2 regions of the Nitrosomonas limosa genome follow, and region 1 is predicted to be linked to the other one. Evidence: riboswitches for the same ligand, from Rfam matches in the RefSeq annotation. Region 1 holds a riboswitch; the other holds the start of a gene.
The links. Region 1 has a riboswitch for cyclic di-GMP ahead of ACV7NC_RS05835 (hypothetical protein). Riboswitches for the same ligand answer to the same signal wherever they lie in the genome.
Positions count from the first base shown of each region.

Region 2: it holds a riboswitch for cyclic di-GMP, as region 1 does, so the genes downstream of both, ACV7NC_RS00870 (FxDxF family PEP-CTERM protein) here and ACV7NC_RS05835 (hypothetical protein) in region 1, are expected to answer to the same signal.

Region 1 covers NZ_CM135180.1:1,292,165-1,305,665, forward strand. The annotation lists gene ACV7NC_RS05825 (acyltransferase) at 1-803, opposite strand, end outside; partial or broken gene ACV7NC_RS05830 (transposase) at 1,106-1,780, opposite strand; cyclic di-GMP riboswitch class I at 2,190-2,276, shown strand; gene ACV7NC_RS05835 (hypothetical protein) at 2,401-3,750, shown strand; gene ACV7NC_RS05840 (hypothetical protein) at 3,832-4,029, opposite strand; partial or broken gene ACV7NC_RS05845 (transposase) at 4,136-4,795, shown strand; gene ACV7NC_RS05850 (transposase) at 4,887-5,168, shown strand; partial or broken gene ACV7NC_RS05855 (transposase) at 5,281-5,706, shown strand; gene ACV7NC_RS05860 (aldehyde dehydrogenase family protein) at 5,957-7,102, opposite strand; gene ACV7NC_RS05865 (hypothetical protein) at 7,294-9,066, shown strand; gene ACV7NC_RS05870 (sll1863 family stress response protein) at 9,338-9,628, shown strand; gene ACV7NC_RS05875 (DUF1614 domain-containing protein) at 9,792-10,460, shown strand; gene ACV7NC_RS05880 (NAD(P)H-dependent oxidoreductase subunit E) at 10,530-12,287, shown strand; gene ACV7NC_RS05885 (2Fe-2S iron-sulfur cluster-binding protein) at 12,284-13,015, shown strand; gene ACV7NC_RS05890 (fused MFS/spermidine synthase) at 13,088-13,501, shown strand, end outside.
Region 2 covers NZ_CM135180.1:191,224-208,505, reverse strand. The annotation lists gene ACV7NC_RS00890 (AMP-dependent synthetase/ligase) at 1-687, opposite strand, end outside; gene ACV7NC_RS00885 (acyl-CoA dehydrogenase) at 760-3,252, opposite strand; gene ACV7NC_RS00880 (porin) at 3,650-4,849, opposite strand; gene ACV7NC_RS00875 (FxDxF family PEP-CTERM protein) at 5,352-6,146, opposite strand; cyclic di-GMP riboswitch class I at 6,467-6,546, shown strand; gene ACV7NC_RS00870 (FxDxF family PEP-CTERM protein) at 6,708-7,535, shown strand; gene ACV7NC_RS00865 (cytochrome-c peroxidase) at 7,720-9,906, shown strand; gene ACV7NC_RS00860 (DUF3422 family protein) at 10,113-11,447, opposite strand; gene ald (alanine dehydrogenase) at 11,615-12,736, opposite strand; gene ACV7NC_RS00850 (SDR family oxidoreductase) at 12,768-13,508, opposite strand; gene ACV7NC_RS00845 (ankyrin repeat domain-containing protein) at 13,538-14,191, opposite strand; gene ACV7NC_RS00840 (TatD family hydrolase) at 14,175-14,957, opposite strand; gene queD (6-carboxytetrahydropterin synthase QueD) at 14,988-15,437, opposite strand; gene ACV7NC_RS00830 (radical SAM protein) at 15,480-16,340, shown strand; gene ACV7NC_RS00825 (alginate export family protein) at 16,650-17,282, shown strand, end outside.

The DNA of each region.
Region 1 (13,501 bases):
ACATTATATATTGGTTTTGTCCAATTTTTCAGTAGGCAGAATATAGCAATTGACATAGGAATAACAGTGATACTCAGATAGTGGTAAAAATATAGACCAGCATCCAATCCCTGGTTCTTTGTGACAAAGTAACATCCCATCGCTGTTGAGAAAACTGATACGGTGAATACTATCCACAAAATAGGTTTGCTGAAATGAGTCTGGCCCGTTCTAATAAAATTTCCGAGAAAGAAATATGGGATGTATGTAAGAAACCAATTAATAAACAGACTTGATTGAGATGATTCAAACTTTGCTGCAAAAGCATTTAGCGCAGAAATAGTGAATGAAAACAGAATTAGTACTAAGATCTCAAAGCGCGATGAATTTGAAATAATTTTTTGAAAAAAAGGTGTAAACAAGTAGAGAAAAAAGATCATATATAAAAACCATAAATGGAAGTATGGTGCACCAGACAAGAGTCGATTTGTTAAATCTCCCGCTTCAATAATTTCCCCTTTTAATGATTTTTTTAAAACCACCCATAACAAAAAGAAAACAGTCCAAAACATAATAGGGATCATGATTTTAGAAAGACGCTTAATATAGAATGACTTTAAGTCTTCCATCTTAGTTGTATCAAGCAGCAATGCTCCGCTAATCATTACAAAAACAGGAACACACCATCGAGTAAGAGAGTCGTATATGTTGCCTAACCACCAATTTTCTGTTCCAATTGGACTATAAAGGACTACAAGTCCAGCAGAATGCAGGAATACGACTGCAAACATTGCGACTATTCTAGAATTATTCAACCAAATCATAGTTTTCTTCCTGAACCTGCCATCCTACTTGAGGTTTGTACATTTTTCTGGGATTAATTGTAGTCTCCTCGGGAATTTGATCCAACTTAAAGTAGATTTTTCTTAAACAAAAGGTGCGCTATGATGAAGAAATCGGTAATCCTCCCCTGAATTAAAAGTTATTGTCAAAATGGTGCTCAGAGATTTAATCAGTCGGCCCTGCAAAATTCACATGACCGTGGTGGTAGCTTTGTATACAAGAAAGCTTCGCCCATATATGGTTGTTTTGCGCGGAAGCGGTTGATCAACTGCAGCAAGGCAAAGGGCAACAAAATACCTTTTAGCCCCAAGCGGAGTACTGCCCTCATCAGCCAGCGCAGGTTGTATCCCGCCGCACACAACACAGCATGGAGCGCATCTCCCAACTTGCCCTGCAACCAGCAGCGGTCCATTCGGTGATCCGACTTTAAATGCCCAATCGCAGGTTCCACGGCCTGACGACGTTTGAGCCAGCGCCGCTGCGGCATTGTGAGTGACTTGTACTTGCCACGATGGATGATGTTCACGTCCGGGTTGTCGGTATCCACGCCTCGAAATCCGAGATCGGCAATGACCTGCTTCGGCGTTGATCCTGCGTTTTCGAGTAACGTCTGTGTCTGTGTGAGTTGCTTATGAAGGATATGGCCATCGTAGGGATTGCCGGGGGAGGTTTTTGCACCGACCATCAGGCCGTTCTTGTGCGTGATCGCAATGCTGGCTTTAACGCCGAACTCGTAAGGCTTGCGCGCCTTGCCCTTGCCGATACATTCGACTTCCGGGGCATGCAGTGCGTAGAGTTTGTTTTTGTCTTTCGGTTGCTGCTGGTAAATCCGCTGTACTCGCTCCAGCAGCGTGTTCAGATGTTGGAACGATGCGAAGCACTCCAGTTCTGCCGTCGCCAGTTTCCGCTTGATCTCTCGCAGCACAATAGAAAGCTGGTGCAAGGACTGCTTCAATAGCGGGCCACGGTAGTCGATTTGCCAATACCGCCAAGGGATGGTGCAGATCGATCATCTGGTCGAGACGTGCACGAAAAAAATCATCAGTCGGCATTTAAATTTCCCCTAATTCCCTCAGGTTTTGATGCCAATATTATAATTTCCCAGGGATCTCAGCGTTTACTAATTCGCATGAATTCCAATATTTATAGGGTCTCCAAGCGTTTTGCAGGACTGACTTTTTACCGTGAACTTCACGAAGCTAGATTAAGCAAGATTAACACTTATCCGATTATCCGATTTGTGAGCACACTTTCGTTTGGCAGAGCTTAGCAACCTGTTCAGTCGTGTAGTACCACTTCACTGTGTATTGTCTCAATAAAAAATTGACACGAATAGTTGGCACGAATAATGCTTTCAGATAATCGTAGTACGAAAAGGGCAAACTCTGCGAAAGCAGAGGACGCAAAGTCACTGATCTAAAGGGCAAATACCCCAAGATGGCAGGACTGCCACAGATAGCGCTGTTCGTTTTAGTAAACATCTACGCAACCATTCCATGGTTACGCAGTAATTCAAGCAATCTAATTCGAAGTGTATCTCTGCAGTTCCGTCCTTGAAACTTTGAGGAGGAATCGAAAATGAACATCGATCATCGTGTAGTAACTGTAACAAAATCACCATTAATGGTTGATAGAGCACTTCAACCAAAAACAACCGCTGTTAAGAGTAACAACACTTCTACGTTGTTCCGAATAGGAAAACTCGTCGCGATGATGCTCATCATCGCCATGGTTTCTTCCCATACACACGCAGCCAAAATGCTTTTCAGGTCGAATTTTGGCTCTGGCGTAACTCTTAGCGCACCTTATGCTTTTTATACCAACGGTAAAGGAGCGTGGCAACAATTCACTGGAATAGATAAAGAAACTGGCTATAGCTGGCCTCTTAATGTGCTTGGCTCGAGATTCTCGGGCATTCAGCTCATTACAATCGATCCCGTTACTTCTACAACAATCAATGATTATGTTACTAATCAAATTCGATCTGTCAGCGGACCCAAAGGAAAGACTGTTAATGAAATCTTTCAGAATGTAAAAATTATTGGCAATCCAGGTCAAGCTGGTTCTCAGTCACCATTTTTATTTGTAAGGCCCTATACGGCTGGCGATGTCAAGAATTTGTATATGACATACTGGATTAAATATCCGGCTGACCTGGCGGATAAATTGGATGCAACAATCTCCTCTGCAAATTGGCGCGTTCAATTTGAATTTAAAACGGGAGGTTATGGCGGCAATGACGGTTCTGGCGATTATCGAATCATCACAAACATAATGAAAGGTGCCGATGGCAAATTGTATTGGCTAACAGTTGGAGACAATAATGCCAACGGCCCCGATCCGAAAACCACCTACTGGGTTGAAGTAAACCGCGCCGTACCAATCCCAGTTGGTGAATGGTTTAAATTCGAAGTTTACTGGAATCGTTCGAGCGGTAGCGATGGACGTTTCTGGGCTGCAGTGAATGGCCAAGAAATTGTCGACCACTATGGCTCGAACATGGGAGATTACAATCTACCAATCACCCGGATTATGCCGCATAACACATACAGCGGTGGTTATGGCCCCGTCGAATCTCATATTACCGGATTCGAAATATGGGATGACTTTCCATGTGGTGGCGGTGTTTCATGCTATAACTTTGATACGATTGCACCAACAATTCCAGCCTCTCCAAAAAGCACATATAGAAAATACTCTACATTTGCTTCAGTCGCGTTATCTTGGGCTGCTTCAACCGATGCAGTCGGTGTTGCAGGGTACGCGATTTATAGAAATGGGGTAAAAATTGGAGTAAGCACTACAACTAGTTATACAGATACGATATCCGGCAGCGCTAAAGGTACACTCTATAGTTACACTGTAAAGGCTTTCGATGCTGCTGAAAACTTTTCTAACTCTAGTTCAGCGGTTGCCGTAACTCACTAATATAATTAGTATCCTCACAGTCAAATCACTCCCGGCAAAGCTAGGGGGTGATTTGGTAATCTGCAGCCTCCAGCAAGCCGCTTAATTCTCCATACACCAGATTTGACTATAGCTCCCGATCACCCGATGCAAATCATCGACGCTGCTCTTGTCTTTGCCAGCGCCATCACTACGGGCAAATAACTCCGAAGCTTGCTCAACCAAATGCCGCTTCCAGCTATTGATCTGCGTCGGATGGATTCCATGCCGGGATGCTAATTGGTCAGTCCTGCAAAACACTTGGAGACCCTATAAATATTGGAATTCATGCGAATTAGTAAACGCTGAGATCCCTCGGAAATTATAATATAGGCATCAAAACCTGAGGAAATTAGGGGAAATTTAAATGCCGACTGATGATTTTTTCCGTGCCCGTCTCGACCAGATGATCGATCTGCACCATCCCTCGGCGGTATTGGCAAGTCGACTACCGTGGCCTGCTATTGAAGCAGCCCTTGCACCAGCTTTCGAGCGCAAGAATCGTCAAGGCCACATGGTAGAGTTCAGCGATATTTTCGGTACAACGTTAGCGACTGCGGGCACAGGAGTGAGTGCTGCGGGCCGGCCTCGTTTGCCCATCCGGTTGATGGCTTCCTTGCTGTATCTGAAGCACGCATTCAATCTGAGTGATGAAGAACTGGTGATTCGCTGGTCCGAGAATGTGGTCTGGCAGTATTTCAGCGGGCAGGCGTACTACACACCGAAGCTGCCCTGTGATGCTACTCAGATAGGCCGCTTTCGCACTGCGATTGGTGAGTCCGGTGTCGAAAAGCTGCTGCAAGCAACCATTGACGCAGCTGTGCAAGCGAAGGTAGTCAAACCGGCTGAATTCGAACGTGTCATCGTCGATACGACAGTACAGGAAAAAGCGATTGCGCATCCGGTGGATAGTCGCTTGCTGGAAATTGCGCGCAGCAAAATCGTACAGGCGGCCAAACGAAGCGGCATCACCTTGAAGCAGAGCTACGCCAAGGAAGGCAAGGAATTGCGCCGCAAGACCGGTGGAGAAGTGGATCCAGTTAGCTGGACACCAGAGGGTCAAAGTTAAGGAGTTATTTTCTGTATGATTATTTTTATAAATAAGAGGAGTACAGAAAATGAGCAAGAAACGCAGAAATCATTCACCGGAGTTTAAATCAAAAGTTGCACTGGCGGCAATCAAGGGCGACAAGACGCTAATCGAGTTAGCCCAGCAGTATGGCATCAACAGCAATCTGATTGTGAAGTGGAAGAAACAGCTGATTGATAACAGCAATGAAATATTTGCGTCGGGTAAGGGGCTGGCACCGGATCGGGAGTCAGAGATTCAATCACTGCAAGCCAAGATTGGTCAATTGACCATGGAGAATGATTTTTTGTCCAAAGCGCTCGGTCGCTAGATCGGGCGCGGAGGAAAGATAAGGTTCAGACGGCACATCAGCTCCCCAGGGTGCGGCGTTGCGAATTGTTGGATATACCAAGATCGAGCAGTTATTATCAACCGCGAGCTATGATTATTTCTGGTGTATGACAAGGGAGAAGGAAGCGGTTTACCATTATGGAACACCGGATATATTCAACACAGACCAGGGATCACAGTACACCAGCGAAGCTTTCACCAACATATTGAAAAACCACGGCATTGATATCAGCATGGATGGCAAGGGTGCTTGGAAAGATAATGTATTTGTCGAACGCCCATGGCGTAGCGTCAAATATGAGGAAGTTTATCTCAATGCTTATGAATCAGCGTCTGAGGCCAAGCAATCATTGGCAAAGTATTTTCACTTTTACAATGAAAACCGGAAGCACCAGACCTTAATGGCTACGCCAGATCAGGTTTATTATGAGTCGGTCAGGCTGCAAAAGCAGGTTGGTATGTCGGAAAATAACTCCTTAGGAATCTGTCCGAAAAATGGGGTCCACTTCTATTCTTAGAGTTACCGCTTTTTTTCGACCAGAGACCGATCCCGTCGAATCTGAATCTTTTTCGATGCACATCTCTGTTCAAAAAAGCTTACTTCCATCACATTATATCAATATAATAGGCTTTATGAAGCATCTGCAGTTTTGATTAATGTTTCAAATAAATCAGAATTTCCTTGGCATTTCCGTTCGGCATGCTCAGCTCATGCAAATATATTTTTAAGATATCATAGACTTATGGATATTTCAGCATAAAGTATCTCTATAGAACTTGATTGATCGCTTCTTCGGAATTTTTGACGCGCACGATGGCAGCCACAGGGCCGAACAGCTCCTCGTCAAATGCCGGCATGCCTGGCTGCACATGATCCAAAATCGCCGGTGAATAATAGGCACCCTGTGTACCAATAGGAAAGCCGCCTGTTACTAGTTGCGCGCCTAATGCTTGGCTCCGCTCTACTTGCGCATGCAAGTCAGAACGCAAATCCATACGCGCCAGGGGTGCAATAGTGGTCTCGGCATTCTTTGGGTCGCCGCTTTGCAACTGGCTGATAAGCGTTTGCAACCGCTCCACAAACGCATCGGCGATAGTATCCAGCAAAATAAAGCGCTTTGCTGCAACGCAGCTTTGCCCCATATTTTGCAGCCGGGCGATCAGCGCCTGCTGCGCGGTCCATTCGACATCGGCATCGTCCAGCACGATAAACGGATCCGATCCGCCCAATTCTAGCACGCATTTTTTCAAATGCTGCCCGGCAAGCGCCGCGACTTTACGCCCAGCGGCGCTACTGCCCGTCAACGTCACGGCGGCAATGCGGCGATCGGCGATCACACGTTCGGCTTGTTCAGCGCTGATCATGAACGTGCGGAAGATATTTTCCGGAAAACCAGCTTGCTGAAATGCTTGTTCCAGCGCCAATGCACAGCGCGGCACATTTGATGCGTGTTTCAGCACCACCGCATTACCCGCCATCAACGCCGGTGCGGCGGCGCGGATTAATTGCCAAAATGGAAAATTCCACGGCATGATGCACAAAATGACACCGAGCGGTTGATAAACGACTACGCTGCGGCTGGCATCAGAGGCGATAATCTCGTCCTTTAAGTACATTGCCGCATACTCGGCGTAATGTTCGCAACCGATCGCGCATTTTTCAATTTCCGCACGCGCTTCTTTGAGCAGTTTACCCATTTCTTCGGTGATCATATGCGCATAGGTTTCACTGTTCTGGCGGAATACCTGCGCCAAATTCCGCATGCACCGGGCGCGCTGCTCGAAATCGAGCATTGCCCAGCCAGCTTGCGCCGACTCCACTTGAGCCAATGTAGTATCGATTTGATCAGCCTGCCATAACGGAAAGGATTGCATGATTTGGCCCGTGGCCGGATTGATCGATTGCATCTGCATAATAAAACTCCATAAATCAGATAGTTATTCGCCATCACACTCAGTGCTTGCACCAAGTACTACAAATGACATAATAGTGTTCGCATTTAATCAATGCAATCACCCGCCGAATAGCAATTGCGCATACGGATTACAGTGCTCTTCATCAGTGCATTAAGGGTTTCCGGGCAACCAATATACCGAGGTCATCCATGAATTTTCTGCGATTGATTAGTTGGACCGTCTGTCTGTGGACATATCTTCAAATACCAATAGTGTCGGCCAACGATATCGCATGCGAACAAACCGGTACGACACATATCTGGATTTCGCCGTTGTCACCTCAGGCCGGACAACCGGTCAAAATCATGGCTGTGTCAACTGACAGTCCGTTATCGGAGCTGATTCTGATGAATGCACAAGATCAGCCAATAACGCTACCAATCCGTCAGCGCGGCGGGCCACCCTGGAGTTTGATCGCAAACTTGGAAAACCTTGATGACGGCCTCTATCGAGTCATCGCAACCAGAAATCATCAACAAGCAGGATGCCTTTCGATGGGCATTGGAAAATCAGCCATTCAACAAAAACCGGAAACATGGAATCTAGCTACTGAAGCCTTTTATTCAGCCTGGATCGAGGAATTGTTCGGCGCACCGCACGAGGAAAACCTCAGCTTCAATTCGCTGGAACCTGTGTTGCGTAACAGCGAGCGCAATTTTCTGCATAATTATCTGGGTCTTAACGAAGATAGCAATCTGCCGCTGACACCGGATTGCGCGGATTTGCCCTACACGTTGCGCGCTTATTTCGCCTGGAAGATCGGCCTGCCGATGGCCTTTCGAGCGTGCGGTCGCGGCTCGGCCAAAGCGCCGCCGAGTTGCGGCGCGCCTACCATCGTCAGCGAGTTTACTCGGGGCATACAAACACAAACCAATTTCCGCAAGCGCTACCGGCAACTGGCGGACACCGTACATTCCGGTTCGGTGCGAACCGGTCTTGCCGCAGATAATACCGATTGGTACCCGATTCCCCTCAGCCGCGAGACGTTATGGCCGGGTACCGTGTATGCCGATCCCTACGGCCATATTCTGGTAGTAGCAGAGTGGGTGCCACAAACAACCGGCCGTCCCGGCATGTTGCTGGCAGTCGACGCCCAACCCGATAACTCCGTAGCACGCAAGCGCGTATGGGAAGGCACGATGTTGTTTGCCAACACGGCAAATGCCGGTCCCGGCTTTAAAGCATTCCGTCCGGTCGTGTTGTCCTCATCGGGCGCGGGGCGCATGTTGTCGAATCAGGAATTGAGCGAGCATACGGATTTTATGCCCTATTCGTTGGAACAGGATTATCTCACCCCCGATGATTTCTACGCGCGGTTAACGCAGCTGATCAATCCGCACGGATTGGATCCATTGCAAGCGTACGAAGCCATGCTGTCGGCGCTGATCGAACAAGTGGAAACCCGCGTCAATTCGGTGCAAAACGGTGAAACGTATTTCCGAAAAAATCCGCGCAGCACAATCGCGATGCCCAGCGGCGCAGCAATTTTTCAGACTGTCGGTCCTTGGGAGGACTATTCCACGCCATCGCGAGATATGCGTTTGATCATTGCGATCAATGTGTTGAACGGTCTTCCGAAAAAAATTTCGCACCATCCGGAATTATTCGTGCTGAATGGCCAAAGCCCGGAACAAGCCAAGACCATGATCGAGCAGCATCACGCCAAGCGCATCCAGGAAAGCAGCATCCGCTATATCCGTTCGGACGGCAGCGAATGGGAATTGACGATCGCTGAGGTGCTGGCGCGCAAACCCGGATTCGAGATCGCCTATAACCCCAATGACTGCGCCGAAATACGCTGGGGTGCGCAACCGGATACCGAAGAATATGCGACCTGCCGCCGTCAGGCGCCGGCGGAACAACGCGCCCGCATGGCGCAATACCGCGTATGGTTTCAGGAAACGCGCAGGCCGGTACCTTAACAGGCCGTTGAAAAACATTTTCGAGGCAGCCGATACAAGGCAAAAACAGGCGAAAAAGCGCAGTTTATGCGGTATAAATAAGCATTTTGAGCTTGTTTTTAACACCGTAGCGGCAACGCAGATAGTTTTTCAACGGCCTGTTAAAAACGACCGCGCATCCGATATCAAACATTATCTCGATCCATTGATCAATAACAATACATGCAGTATTTTTGCTGGTACTATGGCACAGTACTAGATATCCGATTTACATCAACAAGGAGATAATAAAATGGCTGACAAATCCATTCCCGAAAAACTGCAAGAAGAGCTATCCAATCTGCAATCGGTCGTTGACGAGGTCAAACTGCAAATGCATCTGGGAACCAAGGAACTACAAGATAAATTACAACCGCATTTGGATGAGCTCGAACAGGAATTAAGCCAAGCCAAGGAAAAATGGGAAGCGTTTGAAAGTAGCTCCGAAAGCGCGTGGGAGGATATTCAAACTGGCTTGAGGAAATCGTTCAAATCGATGGAACAAGCGTTCGAAAGAGCGAAACAGCACTTCCCGCCCAAATGAAAGTTCTAGCGCAATACCTTTACCCACTCACGCAGCAAACCGCTGCGTGAGTGGGTAAATCCGGCAATTCTTCATTGCGCGTCCGTTGTTTTTGCGGTTATAGCGCACTCCTTTGACAGCCACACGCTAAAATTCCGGCATCGGCTATGTTTCTCAGGCATCAATGAAAAATTTTTATTCCCCGGTACACCTGCTGTTCTTTGTTTTTCTGCTCGGCGCTTTAATGGTGCTGATTCAACTGGAATTATTGTCATATGCGTTTGAAAAACTGGGACTGCCACCGGAATTAGGTTTGATCGTACTGTTTCTCTCACTGTTCGGCAGCGCGATCAATTTACCGGTCACGCGGATTAAGAGCGAGGTACCGGTACAGGAATTAATGCCGCAGGCTTACTGGGGGCTACTCCGAATGCCTGTGCAACCCTTCCGCAACGAAACGCTGATTTGCATCAACCTTGGCGGCTGCTTAATCCCCGTCACCTTGTCCGTGTTTTTATTTTCCCATAGTACACTGAATGTATTTCCAGCACTGCTCGGCATTAGCATCATCAGCATCATCAGTTATTTATTCAGCCGTCCGATTCCGCGGCTTGGCATCGCCATGCCGATATTGGTCGCCCCAGTCAGTGCTGCGCTCGTAGGCATACTCATCAGTCCCGAGCAAAGCGCCCCGCTGGCTTACATCAGCGGTACCTTAGGCGTGCTGATCGGCGCCGACCTATTGCGCATCAAAGATATTTCCCGGCTCGGCACACCGTTCGCTTCGATCGGCGGCGCGGGTACGTTCGACGGCATTTTCATTACCGGCATAGTTGCAGCGCTGCTTGCCTAGCTCCTGATTTCTCGAATCATTACCTGCCATTGCTACCGGTCTGGCGGCAATCCGGCTATACTCGTTGTTATGATGAATCGCACCAATTCATTCACGCCCGAACATCTGCTGCATCGTTTGCACGCGATCCAGCAGCAATACCGTTATATTTCGCCGCCAGCAATGCAGCAGATCGCAGTCGAATACGATATACCGCTCAGCCAGGTCGCCACGACCGTCGCGTTTTATTCGTTCTTTTCGACGCAACCGCGCGGCCGTTTCGATATTCTGTTCAGCAATTGCACCAGTTGCGGTTATCTTGCCGATGGCGAAAACCTGCTCCAGCTACTGTGTCAGCAATTGCAAGTTAACCCCGGAACAACACGCGCGGACGGCTTGGTCAGTATCGGTGAAACGTCGTGCACCGGCATGTGCGATCAGGGCCCGTCCATGCTGGTCAATGGCACTCCCGTGATTGGCCTGAACGCGGGCAAACTGCCGCAAATCGCACAACTCATACAAGACCAAATTCCGGTTCCGCAATGGCCCTCCGCATGGTTTGAAATATCCGATACCGTGCATCGCCGCGATTTGCTGCTGAGCAACCCGCTAATACCCGGCAACGCGCTGCAACAGGCCTTTCAGCAAGGCATCAGTGAAATCTTGGCGGTTATTCAGCAATCCGGTTTGCGCGGCCGCGGTGGCGCGGGATTCGATACCGGCAAGAAATGGCAATTCTGCCGCGAAGCACCGGGCGATACGCGTTACGTTGTCTGCAACGCCGACGAAGGCGAACCCGGCACGTTCAAGGATCGGTATTTGCTGCGCGAATACGCCGATGCTTTGTTCGAGGGCATGACGCTGTGCGCATTTGTCATTGGCGCACAACAAGGATTTATTTATTTGCGCGGCGAATATCGCTATTTGCTGCCGCACCTGCAAGCCGGGCTGGATCATCGCCGCCAGTTGGGTCTGTTAGGCGTAAACATCCTGGGACAACGCGGATTTGATTTCGACATTGCAGTCGTCGTCGGCGCCGGTGCCTATATTTGCGGTGAGGAATCGGCATTGATCGAATCGCTCGAAGGCAAACCCGGGATTCCGCGCATCCGTCCGCCGTTTCCGGTGACGCATGGCTATTTGGGGCAGCCGACTGTGGTCAACAACGTCGAAACCTTCATCGCCGCCGCGCAAATCGCCGTGCACGGCGCCGGTTGGTTCAAAGCCTCCGGCACCCCCACTTCAGCAGGCACGAAACTCCTCAGCATCAGCGGCGATTGCCGCAAACCGGGGATTTATGAATACCCGTTTGGTGTGACCATCCGGCAAATACTGCACGATTGCGGTGCGCAAGATGCGCAAACGGTACAGATCGGCGGCCCTGCCGGCGCCTTAATCGGCGTTGCGGAATTCGACCGCGCCATTGCATTTGATGATGTATCCACCGGCGGATCGGTGCTGATATTCGGGCAATCACGCGACTTGCTCGCGATCCACCGGAATTTCGCGCATTTCTTCGCGCACGAAAGCTGCGGTTTTTGCGCACCGTGCCGCGTCGGTACGCAGTTATTGAAAAATGCTCTGGATACGATCGCTGCAGGCCGTGGCTCGACTTTTGATTGTGATGAACTGCAAAAACTTGGACAGATCGTGAAACACCAATCGCATTGCGGGCTGGGTCACACCGCCGCCAATCACGTGCTGGACGGATTGCGGCAGTTTCCGCAAGCATTTTCCAGTCGCTTGCAATCCCAATTCACTGCGCGTTTTGATCTCGACCAGGCATTGGCCAGCGCACGGCAAATCACCCGCCGCGATGATGCTGCCGCGCATTTGGATAATGAATGATGACAGCCAATGACACTATCCGCATCGACGGCGTAGAGATTCCGTTCACTCCGGGACAAACCATTATGGAGGCGGCACTGGCAGCCGGCCAGTATATTCCGCACTTATGTCATTATCCCGGTTTGCCGCCGAGCGGCAATTGCCGCTTGTGCGTAGTCGAAACCGGCAACCGCAGCGTCGCCGCATGCACCACTCCGGCTGTGGCCGGTCAGCAGATCCGCAGCGATACGCCGGAATTGAACGAAGCACGTAAAGCGATCACGCAAATGCTGTTTGTGGAGGGTAACCACATTTGCCCGTCGTGCGAGAAAACCGGCAACTGCAAACTGCAAGCAATGGCTTATCACCTCGGCATGCTCGATGATCATTTTCCGCAGTTTTATCAACGCCGCGAAATCGATGCATCCCACCCCGATATCCTGCTGGATCGCAGCCGCTGCATTCTGTGTGATTTATGCGTACGCGCCAGCCGCGATGTCGATCAAAAAAATGTGTTTGCCATTGCCGGACGCGGCACGGATGCTCATTTGATCGTCAATTCGGCGAGCGGTAAACTCGCTGACACGACCATGGCCATAACCGACCTTGCTGCGCAAATTTGCCCGGTCGGTGCGATTCTGATCAAGGAACAAGGCTACCAAGTACCGATCGGGCAACGTATTTACGACCAAAATACGATCCGTGAAATTGGCTTGCAGGAACAGATCGCCAAGCCGCCTCAAGAATAATTCCGGTTGCGCATAATACACAATGCTAAGACATTGTATCCGCATACAGAAACCTTTTATTTCTGGCACATTATGAGTTTTCCCATTGAAATTCGCGAACAAGCCGGGGTACGCAGTTTGCATTTCGGTTCCGATTCAATCCAGGGCGCGATGCGCATCGCGCGGCCTTGGCATCTGGAACTCGACTACACACGGGAAATGATGACAAGCCTGCTATTACGGGACGATACGCTTTTTCCGCGTAACGTACTATTGATCGGCTTGGGTGCGGCATCGCTGACCAAATTCCTCTATCGTCATTACCCGCAAACGAAACTGACCGTAATTGAAATCGAGCCGCGCGTGGTCGCTGCCGCAAGGCAATTTTTCAAACTGCCGGACGATCCGCTGCGCCTGAATATTGTCATCGCGGACGGCGCCCGCTATATCGCCGAGCATGATAAAGCTTACGACATGATTCTGGTTGACGGTTTCGATGCGACTGAT
Region 2 (17,282 bases), 1.1 Mb from region 1:
TATCACTTGCAGGCAACTAGCGGCATTGGACAAGATATTGTGATGACTGAGCATTACACCCTTTGGCCGGCCGGATGTTCCGGACGTGTAGATAATTGTTGCAAGTGCATGGGGATCAGCAGGGATATGTTTTACGGCGCCGGCGTGTACTGCCAGCCAATCCTTAGCAGCAATCACCCGAACGCTATCGCATGGATCGACGCAATCCGGTTCCAGAGGCCGCAGAACAACCACTCGCTGCAATCCCGCAATTTCATGTTGAATATTTAAGAATTGCCGCCATTGATGCGCGTTTTCCAACAGCAACACCTTAACACCCGCATCGTTGATCACATACGCAGCATTCTCGACGCGGTCATCGGTATATAAAGGAATCACCACTAAACCAAGACCCAGGGCCGCTTGTTCGAACATCACCCATTCCGGAGAATTCTTCATCATGATCGCCACGCGGTCGCCGGGTGCCAGTGATTCTTTCTCCAAAGCGGCTTGCCAGCGGGCTACGAATTGATCCATTTGCGCCCAGGTATAGCTGGCCCATTCCTCGCTGATCGGGTTGAAATACCGGTAAGCCGGCTTATCCGGCGTGCGCTGCACGCGTTCATGAAAAAGACCATCCAGCGTTCTGGCTTTTTCTACTGGAATAATATCGATTATTCCGTCATGTTCCTGTTGCGGTGCGTTCATTTCATAAAACCTCGGACAACGGATAACATAAGTTTACAGCACCTCGGGGTTAGTTTTTCACGCAGAAACACATCACTGTTTCCCTTGCTCTTCCGCAACCGCAAGCTCAGTTACCGGCTCAATGCTTTCAGATTGCTCGGTAACTTCTGCATTCCCGGTGCTGCTTTGCGATGCCGCACGTTTGCTGCCGCCTGCCTTCGCCGCATCATTTTTAATGCTTTGAAGCGTTTTTTCATTGCCTGAACCGGTTTTTGCTTCTGCACCCAGATCGGGAGAAAAATCATCCACTTTCACAACCCGGTTGCGCAATTCATTCACTTTATTCAGCAGAGCCGCTTCTTCCGCAGTGATTATATGATTTTGCAACGCTTGCGCGATCTGCTGGCCACCATATTCGGTCACTTTATGCGACTTAACCGCTTGACGCAGCTTGGTTTCGATAGCCTCGCATTCAATCACACACTGCAACGCTTGCTCTAAATCAGCCAATGGTTCATGTTCTGCTACCGGCAGATAGATCCCGAACGTCAACCGGTCGCGCACTGCACCCGGTTCCATCATGAGTTTCGCTACTTCATGCGTTAACGCATCGGTTGGCGGTTTACAGCGTCTACCCAACGGAAAAATCAATCCCCGTAACAACCAGCCAACAACCACCGGTACCGGGAAATTGGTCAGAAACTCATCCAGAGCTTGCTGCAAGCGATAAAGGGCATCCTGCATCGACCAGTGCAGCAATGGCAAATCCGCACTCGGGCGATAATCATCTTCGAACCGTTTTAAAGTTGCCGAGCACAGATACAACATACTCAGAATATCTCCCAGGCGGGCGGATAATCGCTCTCTGCGCTTCAGCGACCCTCCAAGCCACATCAACCCGATATCGGCGATACAGGCAAAACTGGCGGAAAATCGCGCCAACTGACGATAATAATCAGCCGTCTCCGGCGCGCAATTGTCCGGCGCATTGGTCTTGATAAATTTACCGGCGAGCGCGTACACCACACTATTGCCAATATTTCTGAGAGTGAACCGGGCATGGCCGACCAATGCCTCGTCGAAGGCCAGTATGGCACGATTGAGATTATTGTCATGCGCGGCATTCACTTCTTTTAACAGATAGGGATGACATCGAATCGCGCCTTGACCGAAAATAATCATATTGCGCGTCAAAATATTGGCGCCTTCGACCGTAATGCTCACCGGAATCTGCTGATAGGTGCGCCCAAGGTAATTCCGCGGGCCGATACAAATCCCCTTGCCGCCGTGAATATCCATTGCATCGTTAATTGCCTGACGGCCGCGTTCGGTCAAATGATACTTAACGATCGCCGATATCACCGATGGCTTTTCGCCCAAATCGACCGCGCCAGCGGTCATGACACGAGCCGCATCCATCATGTAGGTATTACCGCCAATGCGCGCCAATGCTTCTTCGATACCTTCAAAATACCCGATAGGGACTTTGAACTGCGTACGCACCCTGCTATAAGCGCCGCTGGTTCGGGCTGCCAATTTTGCAGCGCCTACGCTGGTCGCTGGCAATGAAATCGAGCGGCCTGCAGCAAGACAGTTCATCAACATCTTCCAGCCCTGGCCAACGCCCTCGGGTCCGCCGATAATCCATTCCATCGGGATGAAAACTTCTTTACCCCAGTTCGGGCCGTTCTGAAATGCGCCGTTCAATGGATAGTGTCGGCGTCCGATATGAACTCCCGGTGTATGGGTCGGAATCAATGCCAACGTAATCCCCAAATCCTCTTCGCCGCCAAGCAACCGATCCGGGTCATACAATTTGAAAGCCAACCCTAAAATGGTTGCGACCGGACCTAAAGTAATATAGCGTTTTTCCCAAGTCACTCGCATGCCGAGCACGTCGGGTCTACCATCGAATTCGCTACGGCAGACAATCGCAAAATCCGGCATTGAGCCGGCATCCGATCCGGCATGCGGAGAAGTCAATGCAAAGCAAGGCACTTCCAAGCCTTTGGCAAGCCGCGGCAAATAATATTGTTTTTGTTCGTCAGTTCCATAATGCAGCAATAATTCAGCCGGTCCTAACGAGTTCGGCACCATCACCGTTACCGCCGCCGAGCCGCTGCGGGAGCCGATTTTCATCACTACTTCGGAATGCGCCAACGCCGAAAATCCATAACCACCGTACTGCTTTGGAATGATCAATCCGAAAAAGCCTTGATCCTTGATAAACTGCCAGACTTCCGGTGGCAAATCTTTCAACTCGTGGGTAATCTTCCATTCATCCAGCATCGCGCACAGTTCTTCCACCGGACCATCCAGAAACGCTTGCTCTTCCGCAGTCAATTGCGGTTTTGGATACGCCAGCAATTTCTTCCAATCCGGTTTGCCGCTGAATAAATCGCCTTCCCACCAAACAGTTCCGGCATCCAAAGCTTCCTGCTCGGTCTGCGAAATCTGCGGCAACATTTTGCGAAAAACCTTCAGTAGCTGACCGGTAACCAAAAATCGGCGAATTGCAGGAATTCCCAAAATTACACCGGCAGTTACAACAAGAAACAAGAAGATATAGAAAAGAAACTGGAGCATGATGATTTTCCCCGTAGTGAGAAAAGCCCAGTCAAACAACAAACTTGACCTTTCGATTGCGCAAACCCGGATCCTGATTGAATCCGGCTTCTGCTAAAAAACTTGCAGCTTCAAATTTACATGATATTAGCTCAAACCCCTACTCAAAAGCTGAAGTTTCGCTCATCGATTGTTGTGAAATTTAGACACCCGGGGCGATATTTTTCTAGCGCCGGTGGTGACGCCTGTATAGCTCGAGAAATATTGGTAGTTCAGCACTACATAACGATACCGTTCAAGGCAAACTGGATTACCAGCAACAAATCCCAGTAACCATATAAATTTCTGAAAAATATTGAATAAGGAAATTAAAAATAAAAAAGCGCCCTGCGGCGCTTTTTTACCTATCCAACTCAGCTTAGAAATTATGCCGCATACCGGCAGACCAGATATTCATATCCCTGAAGAAATCCGATGCGCCGCTGCCGACCATCACACGTTGGTAGCCACCGAACAAGCTCGAACGGCTGCTCAAATTGTGGATCACACCCACCGTGAATTGGCTCGTTTCACGTTTTCCCGACAAAGCCGTTGCATGTGCGTGCGACATCCCGCCTTGGGCGATAAAGCTGGTATTGCCCCAGTCATACTGTCCGCCGGCAAACCACAAATTGCCGTCACCGCCCATGTTCATAGCGGAATTACATTGACCGCGTGAATCCAACGAACCTGTCGCCGGATCACCCAATGCCGCCTGGTTGGTACAAGTTGCGGCACCGACCGCATTACTGACGTTTTCATACTGGCCGTTTAGTTTGAAGTTTTGCCAGCTCCAAGAAGCGCCGCCACGCCAGACATGTTCGTTGTTTGTCAATCCTTGAGCGATTCTTTGGCGAGCGCTGACATTATCCCGGGAATAGCCTCCGAATACCGCGAAGTGGTGATCTCTCAAGCTGGTATCGTATTTACCCGCAACTTGAAAATCCCATTCACCGTCTTCACCGCCGGAATTGGTTTGACTACCTGGAAATCCGCCGCTTGGCGCAATGAAATTCGCCGGATCCAGACGATTGGAGTCACCTGGCATTAACAATCCGGCAAAGCTGAAACCGTCGACTTTAGGTGAATCGTAGCGGATTGCGCTGTTCACAAAACCCATTGCACCAGCACCCAAGCCATTTGCGGAAGCGGTCATGGTGCCGCCGCTACCAGCCGCTTGCAAAGTCGTGTAAGCAAACGGATCGATGGTCATGCCGCCGGCAAAATCTTTGAACGGCGATTGCACGCGGCCAAATTTGACTTCACCCCACTGATCGCCGGCGAGCGCTACCCAGCGCTCACGCGCTCCGCCCAGATTACCCGCGCCGGTATTGAAACCATACTCGACACGCGCTTTGACTTTAAAACCGCTGCCCAGGTTTTCGGTCACATGCGCCCCCATTTTTGAGCGGCCGGTATCGTCACCGATCAGGGCTTGGCTACTCTGGCCATCACGATTAACGGTTGCATACTCGGCTTGCAAACTCCCAAACAGGGTTAAATTTGTTCCTTGCGCTAACGCAGCCGCCGGTATGGCAAATACACCGGTTATCGCTAACGCCATCAGTTTTTTCTTCATCCTGCAGTTCTCCAAAAATTCGATCGGACTCGGTTTCCGCCACGCGAGGCGGAACAGCTCAATAATAAAAAGACTGAAATGATGCGGCTCGGTCTCTGTTGATCCGCCCACACTTCAGAAAATGCAACGATAGGGTTGTATGATTTCCAGATCAGAAAATCCGGGCTGATTGTGCCTAAGCGCTTCAGCTTCTGCAAGGATTATTTAAAAAGTTGCTTTTGCTAAAAAATTCTTCTTTAAATTCAATGCAAAAAGCCTTGTATCGGGCCAAGGAGGTAATTTGGGCACGATACAAGGCTTACTTGCTCATACATGAAAATTGCTGCGGGAACACTGAAAGATTGTCACACTCATGCTGCATTGCATCTGTCAGTATGAAAAATACTACACCGCTACACCGGTCGCTAATAAATCATATTGCCAAAGCTCTCTCGAATACAGCTTGGAAGCTGAATTATTCAGGGTTTCCCGCGATTTCTTCCCAATTCACATGCATCCGCTCTTAAACCATCCGGCGGCGGCGGGCGCTAAAACCGAGCAGCCCTAAACCGGCCAGCAGCATCGCATAGGTTTCAGGTTCCGGAACAACTGCCACCATGCCTTCGATCCCTAACGCAGTGAACGGTGCTGAGGAATTAAAATAATCCGTGCCGCCGACAAAAATCGAATAATCACCCGCCGATAAATGGAAGACTTTCGATACCATGTGATCGGCCAAGCCATCGGCGCCGGGAATCACGCCAGTGCCATAGTCGATGCCAAGACCGTCATAGGCATGGCCTACGTAGGTAAAGGCGCTGGCCGGATCGTTGTTATTGTTGGTAATGCTCCAATCGGTCAACGCACGGAATGAGCCTTCGGTCAACCCAACGCCGCCGACCGCATCGCGAATGGCTATCGATCCAGGTGCTCCGTCATGATCGGCCGCAAACGGCGCTACGTGCGCCAGTCCTTTATAGAGGCTGAAGCCAGGCATAATGCCGGCGATCACGGAAGACCCTGTCGAGGTAACATAAGCTTGTTCCTTGAAAGAGATTTTGACATCGGCATCATTTTCCAATGTAAAGCGGTAAGCTCTCGTACGATGGGAATCGCCCCAATCCGCATCGGTGCCGTCTATCCAGCCGTGCCAGCCCGAAGCCGATTGATTGGAAATGGTATTGGATGCAGCAGCGGTACCCGTGAACGTCCCGAAATCACGTCCGCCGTAGCCAATGTGCGCCATCGCAGGCACTGAAGTCAGGCCGGCAACTAATAAGGCGTATTTCAATGTTTTGTTGATTAATTTATTTTTCATAACAGACCCTAAAAAACTAACTTGAATACTAAAAATGCGGGAAATTTTTCTTATTCCCGCAACCGAACGTTGGCCAACGCGCCCGCAGTATTGATCAAAGATTTTAGAGGGTCAATGCGGTAAATTGTCGCACCCTTGTGATGCCGATCCTACTGATTATCTCAATTCATATAAAAAAGAAATCCATCAAAACAACGCATTGATGAAAGAAACCCCACCTTAATTATCCAATAGGGTTTGTCACTCGAAGGGGTGCGGCAAATTGTCGCGCGACAATTTGTCGCATTGATTTTTTTCCAGCTTGTAAGAGAATTGGAACAGATAAGAATAGCCACCCTTGCCGCAAGGCAAGCCCGGAAAACCACAGGGTCTTTGCAACGAAGACAGCCTGGTTGCCTCCTCTGAATGACGGGGAGTTTCTGAAATTTGGCGTAGGAAATTATGCGCCCTATCCAGAACGTCGTTCAAAAAAGAGGCGCTGTCAATTGGCCGTTTCCCAAAGCAGCAAACAATTAACGGCGCCTTGAAATCAAACAAATGCATTTTTTTGGAGAATTAACTATGCAAAAAATTTATTATAACAAAACCAGTTCGCTGGTCTCGTTGGCGATCATCTCCGCTTTAGCAATGGCAGGCAGCAATGCCTATGCAGCCGCAGTAAGCCCCAAACCGTGGGTTAGCGGTGATAATGTCCTGGATTTAGGACTTAATTCCATTACTGCCACTGAAAGCGCAACCAAAAGCGCCTATTCCGACAATCCGAACTTGAATTATTCCGCATGGGCGCATGTCGGTGATTGGTTCGTTTTTCAAAACACCGGCCTGCAGGATGTCACTGTAACGGTTAACGGCAGTTCAGGATTCGTACCGGGCGTCACGGTTTGGGCAACCGGTGCGAACGTGTTTGACGGCGGCACCGAAGGTTTCGGTTCGGAAATCAGCGATGCAGGTTTCGGCACGCCGCACTCATTCAACGCAACCGGCAAAATGGGTGATGCCGGCACACTGTGGATGGCCAACGGACAAGGCGGCAATGTCCTTGAAACCTTGGGCTACGCAGTTGCAGGCCCTTCACACACGGTTGGCACCGGTTGGGGCGAAACCATACTGAACGGCGCCAATGACGTCAGTCTGACCAACACCTTTGAAAACGGTGTCGGCGGCAGCGTGGGTGCAAATACCGCAACGCTGACGTTCAACGACCTGGCTCCGGGCTGGTATACGGTCTATGTTGGCGGCACCGATCATGCGTCCTCTGGCGGCGCTTATGAGCTGGCCGTCAGCGCGGTACCGGAAGCCGAAACCTGGGCCATGATGTTGGCCGGTTTGGGTCTGGTCGGATGGCGTATGCGTAAGCAACACCAAGCTTCGATTCAGGCTGCAGCTTAATCAGCGGAACATTTAGCCACGGGAGAAACGGGGGTAGCCGCATCGCCCCCGTTTTTACCTAACAAAGCACACTCGGCTCTGTTTCAGCAAGAATTCAAATCGTTTGTTTGATCAATTGCAGCAAGCGATTTCAACTTTAGAGCAGCAGGAATGCCAGGGTGTTGAACTGCGAGGAACTCAAATCATGCTAAGAACTATTAGAAAATATGGCATTCAGTTATTCATGGCAAGCTGTGTGATGGTTGTGACTTGCTCAACTCTGCACGCCGACTTCGGACCGATGCCCATGTCCTTAAAAGGCGCACCGGTTCCTGAAGTACCCGGCTTATTAGACGGTAACAATCCGATTATCATCGATAAAGCAAGCGCCATTGCACTGGGTAAGGCTCTATTCTGGGATATCAATGTAGGAAGCGACGGCATTGCTTGCGCCAGTTGCCACTACCATGCCGGCGCCGATCGCCGCACCAGGAATGTTATTTCGCCCACTGGCAGAAACAGCAGCCTGCCTAAAGAATTCTCACAGGCCCGGGATGGAAGTCAGTTGGGCCCTCATTCCGAACTGAAGAAAGGTGATTTTCCTTTTTTTCAAACCGATGACCCCATGAACCCACTGGGCGCTCCGGTTTACATCAACAATGACGTGGTTTCGTCGTCAGGTACTTTTGGCGGTACTTACCGCGATGCCGAGGCATTTCTGGAAAGAAACGATGAATGTGATCGCGATGTTGATCCGGTTTTTCATATCGGCTCTGTCGGCGCTCGCAAAGTTGAACCACGCAACACCCCCACGGTCATCAATGCCGTTTTCAATTTCCGTAATTTCTGGGATGGCCGCGCCAATAACATTTTCAATGGCAGCAGCCCATGGGGGGACCGCGATCCGAATGCCGGCGTCTGGATAAAACTCCCCGATGGCAGCTTTACTAAAAAGCGGCTACGCTTGCTCAACTCATCGCTTGCATCCGTATCGGTGGCTCCGCCGCTTGATGATTTTGAAATGAGCTGTCACGGACGAACCTTCCCTGAACTTGGCCGCAAGCTGTTTTACCGCAATCCGTTGGAACACCAGCAAGTTCACTGGAATGACAGCGTGTTGGGCAGTTTGGCTAACAGCGCGCCGAACAGATTGCGAAGGGGCCTGAAAACCCGGTATTACCAAATGATCAAAAAAGCCTTTCATCCGAAATACTGGAACGATACGCCGGATGAACGATTCGGTTTCCCGCCCGCATCGTCAGCCAGTCATTCGACTCCCTATAGCCAAACCGAAGCGAATTTTGCGATGTTCTTTGGATTATCGCTGCAGATGTATATGGCTACGTTGATTTCCGATGATTCCCCGTTCGATCGCAGTGAAGTCGACGAGCATGGCGAACCGATCGGTTTGAGTGAATCGGCGCAACGCGGCATGGATTTCTTTCGCGATGCGCATTGCGCGCTTTGCCACATCGGACCCAACTTCACGGCTTCCGCCGTCATAACCAACAGCATTTTGCAGAAAACCAATCCGCACGCTTTCGGAAATGAATTGTTCCGCATCAGCACCATGAACGTGGTCACGCATTTGCCTTTGACAGCCGGTATGATGTTTCAGGATACCGGATTTGCCGGTACCGGCGTAACACCGGTGGAAAACGATCCGGGGCTGGGCGCCACCGATCCGTTTGGTAATCCGTTGTCCTTTTCCGATCAGTACATCCAGATACTTGCCGGAAACCTGTCGGGAGCGGTCGATCCATTCGTCGTCAACGTACGCCCGTGCGATCTGGATACCGCGGTTGCGCTTGATCGCGACAAGCCGCATCCGCTGCTGTTTACACGATCGGATGGTATCCAGAAACAATTTCAAGGCACCGAAGGCTGCTTCAATGCGAGCGGGGCTTTTATCCCGACGGTAGCAACGGCTCGAGCTGAACTGGCGAAACCCGATCGCAGACGCCTCTTAAGCGCCGCCAAAGGCTCCTACAAAATTCCATCGCTCAGGAATATCGAATTGACAGGGCCTTACATGCACAATGGCGGCATGGCGACGTTGGAAGAAGTACTGGAGTTCTACATTCGAGGCGGTAATTTCACAACGCCGCCGAAAGAGTTCGGCAAGGTTTTTTCACAGCCTGAACTGCGATTATCCGCGGAACGCCGCACGGATTTGATCAATTTCCTGAAAAGCCTGACAGACGAACGTGTGATTTATGAACGGGCTCCGTTCGATCATCCGGAATTAAGAATTCCGCATGGTCATGCCTCCGGAGCCGTCCGCAATCCAATCAGCAGTTCATTGGCTGCAGATGAATGGTTAATCATTCCCGCTGTCGGCGCCGCGGGAAGCACAAAACCTATCACGCCGTTTGAGCGTTATCTGCGTTAGCAGGCCGTTGAAAAACTATCGGCGTTGCCGCTACGGTGTTAAAAACAAGCTCAAAATGCTCATTTATACCGCATAAACTGCGCTTTTTCGCCTGTTTTTGCCTTGTATCGGCTGCCTCAACAACGTTTCTCAAAAAACAAAGGCCTTTCGATTATGATTGAAAGGCCTTTGTTGTTTCTATAATAAACCGGCTATGTAAAGAAAAATCAGTGCAATTTGAAAAACTTATCGTGGATGCGCCGCGTCGTCCGCCATACGACCCATAACACCGGCGGAATCATCAACCCGGTCGCCAGTTCCGGGTGAATCGGCAGCCCCGCCGCTGCCCCCGCTTTAGTGATGTACAGCAGCAAGCTGATTACATAGTACGAAATCGCCGCAATCGATAAGCCTTCCACGGTGCTTTGCAACCGCAATTGCAGTTCTTGTCCGCGTGTCAATTTCTCCAACAGTTGCTGATTTTGCGTTTCCGCCAAGATATCGACGCGCGTACGCAGCAGTGAGCTGGTTCGGGAAACGCGCGCTGATAAATAACTTAACCGCTGTGAGGTAGCTTCTACCGTGCTGATCGCCGGCGATAATCGCCGCTGCATGAATTCTCCAATCGTTTGCGTGCCGTGAGTAGCGGTTTCGCGCAATTCTGCAATCCGCTGCATGACCAGCTTATTGTATGCCTGTGTCGCGGCAAAGCGGTAAGCATGTTCAACCGTCGCGCGCTCTATACGCACCGCCAGCGCAATCAGCCTGTCCAATAATGCCTGATCCGATGCTGCCTTATTTTCCAGTTGCGCGGTGATTTCGGCGAGCTGTTGCTCGGCGCTGGTCAATTCCGGGATGAGACGCTTGGCCACTGGTAGGCCGCGTAACGCCATCAGCCGGTAGGTTTCAATTTCAAGCAAACGTTGCGAAACACGCCCTGCCCGCGTTTCGGATGCATCGGCCGACATAATCACCAACATGCGCTCAAATCCGCTAGGACGCAGCATGAAATCGGTCACTGCCAAGGAATGCCCTTCCCTGCCGATCACCGAAGCGACGATTGGATTGCCGCCAAACCACTGCCGTGCTTGTTTGAGTAATTCATCGGTTGCGCTCAAATTACCCGGCACCATCGCCAGTTTTACCGCGGTGATTGTCCGTCCCGGTATGTCAATCAGCCAATCACGGGGCAGCGCCAGGAATGCCAGCAAATCAGGATCGGTTGCGCCTAATTGCGCTGCTTCGGGCAAATGCTGCACGAGCGAATAGCGGGTAAATTCGGTATGGCGTTCCCAGCGCAGCGTATAGCCTTGTAATCGCAACCGTAAAAAATTATTTTGCAATTGTTCGAGTAACAAACTCTGTTGCCCGGGAAGGCGGCGCAGATGCTCACATTCTTGCTCACGGGTAATGCCGTCGTTAATCACGACCACATAGATAACCAGCGCAGGTAAGCGGATACGCTGACTGGGGCGGGCATGCACTTCGTTGTGCAACAATACCCGCTGTGGATCATCATCCGGGAGCAAATCGATAAAATCGGAGTCAGTCGTTGAGTACATGGAAACAGTTTGTGCGATAGGATTTGAAGCCTGAATGTACCAAGGATCGGCTAGCCGGTCAAAAAACCCGTCAGCCGATGATCGTTACCCGTCACCAAATCGGATTGCAGGATCGCAATTTTGCAATCGCGAACTATACTAAGCCGAAGCTGCCAGAGCAATGAAACTCATACCGGCGCAAGTGCTTCAAGCGCAGGGGTATAGTTCAACCCCAAGGCTTGCGCAACCGCTTCATAGGTAACCCGGCCACGATAAACATTTAGGCCGTTGCGCAAATGCGGATCATCCAGCAAAGCTTTGCGGAATCCCTTATTAGCCAGCGCGATTACAAATGGCAATGTGGCATTGTTGAGCGCAAATGTCGAAGTGCGCGCCACCGCGCCTGGCATATTGGATACGCAATAATGCACGACGCCGTCTTGAATGAAAATGGGGTTGGCTAGTGTAGTCGGTCTGGAGGTAGCAAAGCATCCGCCTTGATCGATCGCGACATCCACCAATACCGCGCCGCGATTCATGCGGCTGACCAATTCACGGCTCACCAGCTTGGGCGCTGCGCCGCCCGGAACCAGCACGGCGCCGATCACCAGATCGGCGGCGGATACATGCTCTTCCAAAGCATCCACCGTGGAAAAAACCGTATTGATTTTCGAACCGTATTGAGAATCCAGTTGCTGCAAGCGATGAATCGATTTGTCCAGCACCGTGACATGCGCTTCCACGCCCATTGCAATCCGCGCGGCATTGGTGCCGACTACGCCGCCGCCGATTATTACGACGCGTGCCGCAGGCACGCCGGATACACCGCCGAGTAACATTCCCCGGCCGCCTTGATCCAATTCCAGCGCATGCGCGCCCGCCTGGATCGCCATCCGTCCGGCTACTTCGCTCATCGGCGCCAACAGCGGCAGCCCCCCAAAGTGATCGGTCACCGTTTCATACGCAATGGCGATACTGCCCGATTCCATCAATCCTTTGGTTTGCAAGGGATCCGGCGCCAAGTGCAAATAAGTGAACAGAATTTGTTCCTCTCTCAGCAAAGAAATCTCAGAAGGTTGCGGTTCCTTGACTTTCACGATCAATTCGGCTTGAGCATAAATCTCTTGCGGTGTATCGACCATCACCGCCCCGGCCAGCCGGTATTTGTCATCGCTTAAATCAATCTGAGCGCCAGCCAGCTTTTGCACTATGACCTGATGACCGTTGGCGACCAATTCGCGGACAGCCGCCGGCGTCAGACCAACCCGTGATTCATGTATTTTAATTTCTTTGGGAACACCGATAAGCATTCATCTCTCCCTGCATCCAATCTACGTTTCTTTAGATAATACCACCATTCACACCAATGCTTTGACCCGTTACCCAGCGCGCTTCATCACTGACCAGGAACAACACGGCTTTCGCAATATCGCCGCTATCGCCAATCCGCCCCAAGGCCGCCATGGCGGCCATGCGTTCGATATCGGCGGCGGTTTTCCCTGCTCGAAACAACTCGGTATCGACCGGGCCCGGTAGTATTGAATTGGCGGTGATGCCACGTTTGCCCATTTCGCGCGCAAAAATGCGGGTCAATTGTTCAATCGCGGCCTTGGTCGCGGCATATGCGCCATACTTCGGCAACATTAGCCGGGTCACGGTACTCGAAATGGTAACGACCCGACCTTGATCCGCAAGTTTCTCGGTTGCTTCGCGCAGCGCATAAAAAACACTCTTGAGATTGACGTCAACGATACGATCGAATTCGTCGTCCCGGATTTCCGCGATTTCCTTGAACAATAGAATGCCGGCGTTATTGACCAGAATATCGATCCGCTGGAACTGTTGAATCGTTTTATCAAACAGCTGCTTCACCGCGGCGGGATCGCTGACATCGGCCTGAATAGCGAAACCTTGGCCGCCGGCTGCTGCAATGGTCGCACAAATTTTGTCTGCAGCCAGTTTGTTATCCGCATAATTGATTACCACCGTTGCGCCCGCCGTTGCCAAAGTGCGTGCAATTTCAGCGCCGATCCCCCGCGAAGAACCGGTTACAATCGCAACTTTTCCGTGTAACGGTTGCATGATTGATGCGTCAGACTGATGCCAAATGATTATTTGGATTTTGCATGACGCTTGAGATAATCGGCAATTTCGCCATGTTCGCGCTTTTCCGCCCAACTCAAAGCGGTATCGCCTTGCTCATTGATTATCCGGGGATCGGCCCCATGATTCAGCAAAAATGAAACCGCCTGCAGATGATTGCCTCTCACGGCCATCATCAATGCCGTCGAACCGTTATCCGAGGTGGAATTAATATCCGCGCCGCCGCCCAGCAGTACACGCAGCGTATCCAGGTGGCCTGCGAAAGCAGCGTAAATCAATGGATTCCAGCCGCCATGATTAATTTCTGCGCCCCTGATATAGAGCAACTTAACCATTTCCGTGAACCCCTGATAGCTGGCCAGCATGATCGCCGTTTCGCCGAATCGATTGCGCAGATCCAGTTTCGCACCGACTTCAACCAATAATTCAGCCATCTTGAGATTCTTTTCCTGTGCCGCGATCATTAATGGTGTGTAGCCTTCCTTATTTGGAAGATTGGGATTGGCGCCTTTTTCCAATAACCGCGAAACTTCGGAGACATTACCCCGCTCGACCGCCCAGATGAAATCTTCCTGAATTCCGGCGAATACAGTGCTCGATAACCCCAGAAATAGCGCCGCGGCAAAACGGAAAATTATTTGTGAATTAATTCGGTATGCCATAATCGGAGAGTTTGAATAAGTTAAAAAAATTACCGGTCGTCGCATTCGCGATCTCGTCGATGCTGACTGCCCGTATCCGCGCAATCTCTTCCGCCACATGCCGCACAAAGGCCGGCTGATTTTGCTTGCCGCGGAAAGGCACCGGCGCCAAATAGGGCGAATCGGTTTCAATCAACATTCTATCCAATGGAATATTCTTGGCAACTTCTTTCAGAGCCACAGCATTTTTGAACGTCACGATGCCGGAAAACGAAATGTAAAAATTCATGGCGATTGCTTGTTGCGCGACTTCCCAGCTCTCTGTAAAGCAATGCATGACGCCGCCCACGCGGTCTGCGCCTTCTTCCTGCATGATCCGCAACGTATCGGTTGCCGCCGATCGCGTGTGAATGATCAAAGGCTTATTGATTTTAAGCGCTGCGCGGATATGTTGGCGGAACCGTTCGCGCTGCCATTCCAGATCGCCTTGCAAACGGAAATAATCCAATCCGGTCTCGCCGATGGCGATCACTTTCGGATGAGCGGCCAAATCAGCGAGTTCGTCGGCTTGCGGCTCGATTTGGTCCTCATAATCCGGATGCACCCCCACCGAAGCGAACAAATTGGCATGCGCTTCCGCCAAAGCGCGCACGCGCGGAAAATCCGGCAAATTGACGCTAACGCATAGCGCATGGGTAACCTGATTGTGCTGCATATTCAGCAATAACGTTTGCAGATCTTTGGCGAGATCCGGAAAATCAAGATGACAATGTGAATCGATAAACATAATTTCCAGTTAATGATAATGTGATTAAAATCAGCGCCTGCCTCGCACCGCATCAGCCCAGCAGTTCGGGGTTTCAAACAAGCGAACTTGTTCGAGTTGCAGATGGTTGCTGTACTTGTCGCGGTACGCTCCGTCTAAAATGCCGAAAGCGATCTGCGCCAAATTCTCCGCCGTTGGCTGAACATCCAGCACCACTGTTTTATGGTCTTCGATTGATCGCAAGAACTGTAACACCTTGGTATCGCCTGAATAAACCAGAAAAGCATGATCCCAATGATCCACTAAAGCCGACTTTGCAATTTGTTTTACTTCGGAAAAATCCATGACCATGCCTTGCTGCGCCACACCTTCCTCGGCGATAATATCCCCCGAGAGCGTGATCTCGATGCAATACCGGTGTCCGTGCAAGTGGCGGCATTGGCTATTGTGAGTGGAAATACGATGACCTGCATCAAACTCCAACTTCCGGGTAATTAACATTGGGACCTATGCTTCGCAAATTAAATATGCGGAATTGTAACATTGCAAACAACTTCCAAACTATTGAATAGCGCCGATCATAGCCGCGACAGCGCCGGGCTGACTTATGTTTATCCGGTCATTTCACGGCGCGCGGGTGGCGTTTCAATCGGCATTAACCTGAATCCGAATAACGCTTGCAACTGGCGTTGCGTCTATTGCCAGGTCCCCGATCTCAAACGAGGTTCCGCGCCGAAAATCGACTTGGATAAATTAGAAGCCGAATTGCGTTTTTTTCTAAATGAATTGATTCATGGCGACTTTATGGAACGCTACGTACCGCTGGAAGCCAGAAATATTAAAGACATAGCGCTATCAGGAAATGGCGAGCCGACGAGCACCAAAGAATTTGACCGGATCATCGAACTCATCGGCCATATCAAAAAGGATTTTGTATTACCGGCGAATCTGAAAACGGTGCTCATTACCAATGGCAGTTTAATTCACCGCGCCAACGTGCAAGCTGGATTGCAGAAAATGGCAGCATTGAATGGCGAGATCTGGTTCAAATTCGACCGAGCTTCACCTGGGGAGCGGCGCCGAATTAACAATGCTACGATCAGTTTAAAAAAAATTCAGGAAAATCTAAGCATCGCCGCATCAATTTGCCCCACCTGGCTGCAAACCTGCGTTTTTCAGCTCGATGGCAGGCCACCGGCAGATGAAGAAGTATTGAGCTATCTGACATTTATCCGGCAATTGCTCGAGTGTCAAATTCCTTTCCGAGGTGTTTTGTTGTATGGTCTTGCCAGACCGTCGCTGCAACCCGAAGCATCCAGGCTCTCTCCGGTTGATCCAGCCTGGTTTAAGGATTTTGAAGAAAGAATCCGCGCACTGGGTATGATCGTTAAATCGAATCCATAACATCAGCCGCATGGCTTCAATTTAGCAGTTCATCACCGGCTGAGATGTTTGTAACTTATTTACAACAGTTGATATTTTCTTGATCTCGATCAAGACTGATATTTTATGCAATTGATATATATGCAAAATCAATTTGGATTCTTCAAGAGTTGAAAAATAGGCGGCAATAAAGGGCGATACCTGAGTCATGCCAATAGCAGATATCACTTATAATTGCGCCTCATATCATTTAGAAAAACAACACGATACCCAATAATATTGTTACGTATGCCGCACTACCGCTTTAATCTTCATAACAGGAGTTTTGTAATGAGTTCTTGTCACCGCATTTCATCCATTTCAACCCAGTCTTCCGTTGAAATCGAGATGCATTGGATGAAAAACATGCCACGTTGGCTATTTAGCGCCGGTTCAATGGTCGCCGTCGCACTGAGTTTGAGCGCCCCAGCTCACGCAACCAATCCGGCGCCTGCCACCGTAAACCCCGCTGCACCCGCTGCGTCAGCGACACCTGCTGCAGCTCCGGATGCAGCTGCAAAACCGGCTGACGGCAAATTTGACATGTCGAAAGTACCACCGGTCACTGCGCCATCGCGCCCCGGATTGTTTATGCTGCCACCAACCAGCCCGGGATATTATTCGTTCTGGGATATGGTAACCGGCAACAAACGCGAGAAACCGCCGGTCGCGCCTTATCTGCCATTTGCTTTGATGACCACCCCGGCTTTTGATGTGGATTTCCGCTACCTGGATACCCCAGGTCACGAAAAAGATTTTTTTGATCCAATCAAACGAATCCGTTTTGCTGAAGACTGGTTATTATCGTTTGGCGGCAGTTTCTGGTATCGCTACACCCACGAAACCGACAGCCGCTTAAACGCGGGCGATGTCAACAACGATTTTCATCTGCTCCGCACGAGATTCCATGCCGATTTATGGTAT